One region of the Frankia sp. CoWAU3 genome, then DNA from elsewhere that is predicted to be linked to it. Evidence: predicted binding sites of a transcription regulator. Region 1 holds the regulator's gene; the other holds the start of a gene.
What was found. The regulator LexA, encoded in region 1, represses DNA repair genes until DNA is damaged. The targets are predictions, from matches to a motif close to CGAACNNNNGTTCG.

Region 1 (3,409 bases):
GACCGGGCCGGCACGGCGAGCCAGGGCGATGTATGACGCTTTCGGTCGAGCGGTCCCGGCCCTACCTGCTATGCACCTGCTGGGTGCCGATCACCGGCGAGGCATCGACGGCGCCGCGCGGGACCGGTCGTGCTGGTCCATCCCGCGTGGTGGGAGGTCCGGCGGCCTCGGAGCGCAACGCGGCGATCGCGGACTCGAAGTCAGTCAACGACTCGAAGGCCAGGTACACCGAGGCGAAGCGGAGATAAGCCACCTCGTCGAGCTCACGGAGCGGACCGAGGATCGCCCGGCCGATCGCCTCCGCGGGCACCTCCGCCGACCCCGACGAGCGGACGGCGTCCTCTACCCGCTGCGCCAGAAGCGCGAGATCATCATCCCGCACCGGCCGGCCCTGGCAGGCCTTGCGGACACCGGCGATGACCTTGGCCCGGCTGAACGGCTCGGCCGCCCCACTGCGCTTGCGAACCTGAAGGGACGCCTCCTCCATCGTAGTGAACCGGCGACCGCAGGACAGGCAGGACCGCCTGCGGCGGATCGCCGAACCCTCCTCGGCCTCCCGACTGTCAACGACGCGACTGTCCGGATGCCGGCAGAACGGGCACCGCACGCGCTACGCCTCCTTCGCCCGCGCCGGAGCCGACCGCCCCGGACCGGGGATGAGGGACACCGTTGAGGACCCGGCATCCACGCCGGAAAGACCACCTTGTGGATGGACCGCCAGCTCCCCGCGGAAGACCTGTGGAACAACCTGTGGATGACTTACACCCCGGTAAGCACCAGATGTTGTGTCCAAGGTAGCGCACGGCCCCAGAGATGAGGACAGCACCCCCGTGTGGTCCGTGTGGTCCGCATCGCACGTGGCACCGCACGTGGACGAAAGACGACGGTGCGCGAGAACCCTGCGCCGAGACACTCGTGGACCCGGAAAGCCGGGAAGCCGGGCGTCAGGGAAGGAGTAACGACTGGCCCGGGGCGATCAGTGGTGACCGCAGGTGGTTCAGCCGCATCAGCCGGTCCACCATGACCCGGGTGTCGGCGCTCTCGTCGAGCGCCACTGCCACCTCCCACAGCGTCTCCCCCGGCACGACCAGATGGTGCCGCGGCGCCTCCGCGGTATCCGGCCCGGCAATCGACACCCCAGGCATGATCATGATTGCTACCGCCACGACGACCGCCACGACGATCGATACCACCACCACCCGACCCCGCCGGGTCAGCCGGAGCGGCGGGGGTGCGGGCGGGCGACGACCCACCCGGTCTCTGGCCATCGACAGGTCGACGACCCGCGCCCTGTGTGCGGATCCCACGGCACCCTCCCGTTCCGACGACACCGAACGCCGAAGATCGAACCTTCGTTCGATCGAACGCGTGGTCGATTGTCGCATCGGGAACCGGAAACCGCCAGGGACACGCTCGAACAGACGTTTGAGATTCTGCGACCCGCCGGTTACCGTCGAGTCGATCGGGTGTGAACCGGGCGGTTTCCCCCGGTCACGGACGGCGGCGAGTCGGTGGGTGACCGCTTCCGGAGCGGGACGGTCCGCCGTGCGGTCGCCGGCCGGCCGGTGGCCGCACGGCGGAAGAAAAACGCGACGAGGAGAACGGTAAGCGATGACTAGCCAAGGCAGGGGTACGCGCCGGGGCGGAACCCGCGGCAACGTGCGAGCCTTTCCCGAAGGCCCCACGGACGCGGGCCTGACCCCCCGGCAGCGCAAGGTGCTGGAGGTCATCCGGGCCGCGGTGGAGCGGCGCGGGTATCCGCCCAGCGTGCGGGAGATCGGTGAGGCGGTCGGCCTCACCAGCACCAGTAGTGTGGCTCACCAGCTCAAGGTGCTCGAGGAGAAGGGCTACCTGCGGCGGGACCCGAACCGCCCGAGAGCGATGGAGGTTCTGACCGTCGAGCACCCCCGGCGACGCGCGGATGTGGGCGCGGGCACGACGACGGTGGCGGGCACGATTCCCATCATCGGTGAGGCGGCGCCGGGCACCACCGAAGGAAGCAAGTCGGAGGCGGCCTACGTGCCGGTGCTGGGCCGGATCGCCGCCGGTGGCCCGATCCTGGCCGAGCAGGCGGTCGAGGACGTCTTCCCGCTACCCAGGGAGATCGTCGGCGAGGGCACTCTGTTCCTGCTCCGGGTCGTCGGCGACTCGATGATCAACGCGGCGATCTGCGACGGTGACTGGGTGGTCGTCCGCCAGCAGCCGGTCGCGGACAACGGGGAGATCGTCGCCGCAATGATCGACGGGGAGGCGACGGTCAAGCGTCTGCGGCTTCGGGACGGCAAGATCTGGCTACATCCGGAGAACTCGGCCTTCGCCGACATCCCCGGTGAGGATGCGACCATCCTCGGCCGGATCGTGGCTGTGCTCCGCAGGGTTTGATGTGGATCGGCCGGCCGCCCGTCGGGCGGCCGGCCGGGTTGCCTCGCGTCTGATCGCTCCTGGGCTCAGGCCCGGTAGGCGTGCAGCTCCGCTGCGAGTCCCGAGGAAACCCGGGCGGACAGCCGGGTACCGGTCTCGGTGTGCTCCATCGTGAGCACCTCGCCGTTCGCGTGCACCCGGGAGACCAAGTCGCCCCGGGTGTAGGGCACGAGCACGCGCATCTCCACGTCGGGATGCGGCACCCGGGCACAGAGCGCGTCGACCAGCGCGGCCAGCCCCTCGCCCGTACGTGCCGAGACGAACACGGCGTCCGGGGCGAGCTGGCGCAGCCCCGCGACGACCGTCGGCTCCACGGCGTCCACCTTGTTGACGACGATCAGCTCGGGAACGCCGCCCGCGTCGATGTCGTTGAGAACCTCGCGCACGGCGGAGATCTGCGCGGCCGGATCCGGCGATGATCCGTCCACAACGTGCAGGATGAGATCGGCATCGGCGACCTCTTCCAGCGTCGAGCGGAACGCCTCGACGATCTGATGCGGCAGATGCCGGACGAATCCGACGGTGTCGGTCAGGGTGAAGGCCCGGCCGTCCGGCAGGGTCGCCCGCCGCACGGTCGGATCGAGGGTGGCGAACAGCGCGTCCTCGACCAGGACACCCGCGCCGGTCAGCCGGTTGAGCAGCGACGACTTACCGGCGTTGGTGTAACCGGCGATCGCCACGCTGGGGACCTCGCCCCGCCGCCGGGCGGAACGCTTGGTCTCCCGCACGGTCGTCATCGCGGCGAGCTCGCGGCGCAACCGCGCCATCCTGGCCCGCAGCCGCCGACGATCGGTCTCGATCTTCGTCTCACCGGGACCGCGGGTACCGATGGGCGCCCGGCCGCCGCCACTGGCCGCGGCCCGCGACATCGACTCACCCCACCCACGCAGCCGGGGCAGCATGTACTGCAACTGCGCGAGCTCGACCTGGGCCTTGCCCTCGCGAGAGGTCGCGTGCTGGGCGAAGATGTCCAGGATGAGGGCCGTCC
Region 2 (3,409 bases), on a different contig from region 1:
ACCGTCGTCCACCGCGCGCCGGCCTTGTTCCAGCAGCCGACGGGCCTGTTCGGAGTCGATCTGCTCCGGGCGCACGTCAAGGACGTACCCGGTCCCCTTGCGCAACAGCACCTCGGAACCGGTCTCCAGCCGCCGCCGCAGCTCGCTGACATGGGTACGCAATGTGGCCAGCGCCTTCTCCGGCGGTGGGTCCCCCCAGATCACCTCCAGCAGCCGGTGACCGGGCACCACCTGACCGGCTTCCAGCAGCAACGCGGCCATCAGCACCTTGCGCTGGGTGCCGCCGAGCACGATGGGTGCTCCCCCGGCAGTGATCTCCAACGGGCCGAGGATGGCGAACTGCAGGCTGTCGCGGTCAGGCATCTGGTCCTCTCGTACGACCCCCGGTGATGTCTGTATTACCGCAGCGTGCGCCGGGAGGGGACATGGCGGCAACTACCGATCTGGAACGGCCCCTGTCGTTTCCGCGTCAGGCCTGCTCCGGCGCCCGGTGTCCGGTGCGACGCGGGTGGCGGTCCGACTCCGTGGGGTGTCGTGTGACCCGATCGCGGAATCCAGGTGTTCCGATCAACGCATTCTCAATGGTTCTGGTGATTGTGCGTGCAGTGGGTGTTGATCGCTTGGAGGTGCACTGAGTCCACGAAATCGAGGCGGCAGACGGCCGGGAGACGGCCGGCGAGGCGGAGGGGGTTGGGAACATGGCGATCACGGTGCCCAGGAGCCTGGCGAGGCGGCCCGCGTCGGCGGTGACCCCGGCGGTGACCCGGACCAGGACACCGCGGACGATGGCCGGGGCGGACCTTCTCCTGCGACGTGCCGGCGGACTGCCGCATGAGCTGATCTTCCGGATCGAGTCGGTATCCCGGCACACCTCGGTCCGGCACGTGCACGTCGAGACCGACGAGGGCGCGCTGCTGGCCGACTGGTGGTCGCGGGGCCGGGTCGAGCTGATGGCGGCCGGCCGTTCGTGCTGGAGACCGACCTCGACGGTTTCGGGATCCGTCTGGTCGAACCCATGGGACGGGTGCCCCTGGCCGCCTTCGAGCCAGGCCGCCACGGGGGCTGGGTGCGCCTGTCGGACGGTGCCACGCTGCGTTGGCTCAGGCCGACCCGCGGCGAGTTCGCCAGCGGGCTCGTGGGTCACCGTGATGTGAACATCATCCGGTTTGCGCTGGACGGAACGGCGCTTGTCGTGGCCGATCCGGATGCGCTCGACCCGAGGGTTACCCGGGTGGCCCGGACGACAGGTGCGGATTCGGGACATGTCTGTCGGGGGAAAGCCGCGGACCCGCGGCTGGGATGGGTTCCCGACGTGGTGGCCCTGCTCGTCCTCGGCTGGTTTCTTCGGGTGGTCGAGTCCGAGGTCGCCGGATCTGCTCGATCGCGTGTTCGATACCTCGATGCTTGACGGGCGGCCCCGGCGAGGGTTCACTACTTCGTGATCGAATCTATGTTCGAGACTCGGGAGGTGTTGTGGCCACCGTGACCAGTCGGCCGATCAGTGGCTCGGACAGTGGCTCGGACCCGGCGGGAGGAGCGGCCCGCGGTAAGGGTGCGTTTGGCGGCCCCGGTGGATCTACCGGGGCGCACGGTGGATCAACCGGGCCGGTTGGACGGGCCCTGGTGTCGGCGGCGGGGTTGCCTCGCCGCTCCCGCGACGATCTGTTGGTCGCCGCCCGGCGCGGTCTCGGTGAGGCCGAGTACGCCCAGGCGGCCGGGGAGCGCTACGCCCTCGCCCACCTCGCGGCGCTGCGGGCGGCGGCCGCTGTCCTGGCGGACCGGGCCCGGCCCCGTCCCGGTCGTCGCGGTCGGCCCGTGAGTGCCTGGCGCCTGCTTGTCCGGGTGGCCCCCGAGCTCGCGGAGTGGGCGGAGTTCTTCGCGGCGGGGGCCGCCCGGCGATCGGCGGCCGAGGCCGGGCTGAAGGTAGTGACCAGGCGGGAGGCCGATGATCTGATCCGTCAGGTCGATCTGTTCATCGGGGTTGTCGAGGGCGTGCTGGGCCTGCCGTCCCAACCGATGATCGCCGGCGCCGGTCCGGTCGGGCCTGGGGAGGTCACGATGGTCATGTCGCCGGGCCGAGGGCAGGCTGACCGTGGTCGGCCCGGCGGCGCCCCGGGTGGGTGACGAGCGGTTGCGTTTACGGTGATCATCGGTCACTATCGGTTACTTTCCGAGGGGTAGTGGTTGGCGGAGCAGGAGATCATCGATGGTCCTCACCGGTTCTGAGCATCGGCACCGCGGCGCGCATCGGGCCGTGCCGTCCGCCGTTGCGCGTCGCAACATCTGGGTACTGCGGGTCGTAGGGCTGTCGGCTGGCGGGCTGGTTGTCGGGGTCGCCATAGGCCTCACCGTGGGTCGGTGACGCGCCTGGTCCTCCGGCGTGGGCGAGCGGGCTGACGGCGGCGCCGACGAAGCCGGCGTGAGGAGGCGCGACACGCATGACCAGCCATGTCACCGGCGCGGATCTGCGGCAGGCCGCGATCTGGCACGGCCTGCGGACGGTCCTGCCCGGATCGGCAGCGGGGGTTCCGGCCTGGTCGGTGGCCCCGGCGGCCACAGCCATCCCGCCGATCATCGTTGACGCGGGCGGTGGGAGTGGTGGCTTCGCCGTACCCCTGGCGGTCGAGGGCTACCTGGTGATCGTCGTGGACCCGTCGCCGGACGCCCTGGCAGCGTTGCGCCGTCGCGCCGACGAACGGGGCGTCGCCGACCGGGTCACGGCCGAGCAGGGCGATCTGGCTGACCTGACCGGCATCGTCGGAGCCGAGACCGCCGATTTGTTGCTGTGCCACTCCGTCCTCGACGTCGTTGACGATCCCGAGGCCGCGCTGGCGGGGGCCCTGCCGGTGCTGCGCCCGGGAGGCGTTCTCAGCCTCGTCGTCGCGGGCCGGGCTGCCACGGTGCTCGCCCGCGCCCTGGCGGGTCGCTTCGAGCAGGCGCAGGCCGTGCTGACCGGCCGGGGCGCCGGGGCGCCCCGGCCGCCCGCCGGGTTCACCACCGCCGAGATCGTCGCGCTGGTGAACGCGGCGGGCGCGGACGTCGTCGACGTCCACGGGGTGCGCGTGTTCGCCGACCTGGTCCCCGGGGCACGGGTCGACTCCGATCCCTTCACCGCGCAGCGGCTGCTGCGCCTGGAACTGGCCGCGGCCGCCCTGGAGCCGTTCCGTGACCTCGCGGCACAGCTGCACGTGCTTGCCCGCCGTCGTGCCGCTGGTACCGCTCGCGAAGCCGGCGCCGCCGGGTTCCCGTGACCGTGGATTTCCCGGTATGAAAGCAGGGCCGCGCAGAGATCACGCTACGTTGTGATTGGTGACGTTTTGTAGACGTGCTGTGGGGTGACTCGGGGCGCCCTGGGCGACACAGCGCGAGCGAAGCGTCTCTTTCCCCATGCGTACCCGGCACGGGCCGC

Region 2: a site for LexA is predicted at 1,444-1,457, ahead of AC08ON_RS10005 (SAV_6107 family HEPN domain-containing protein). Genes of this name have one in related genera too.

The regions. Positions count from the first base shown of each region.
Region 1 is NZ_CDWWXB010000007.1:21,871-25,279, reverse strand. It holds gene nrdR (transcriptional regulator NrdR) at 62-607, opposite strand; gene AC08ON_RS01865 (LysM peptidoglycan-binding domain-containing protein) at 945-1,307, opposite strand; gene lexA (transcriptional repressor LexA) at 1,612-2,382, shown strand; gene hflX (GTPase HflX) at 2,448-3,409, opposite strand, start outside.
Region 2 is NZ_CDWWXB010000088.1:28-3,436, reverse strand. It holds gene AC08ON_RS10015 (BTAD domain-containing putative transcriptional regulator) at 1-363, opposite strand, end outside; gene AC08ON_RS10010 (hypothetical protein) at 968-1,408, shown strand; gene AC08ON_RS10005 (SAV_6107 family HEPN domain-containing protein) at 1,624-2,124, shown strand; gene AC08ON_RS10000 (methyltransferase domain-containing protein) at 2,439-3,251, shown strand.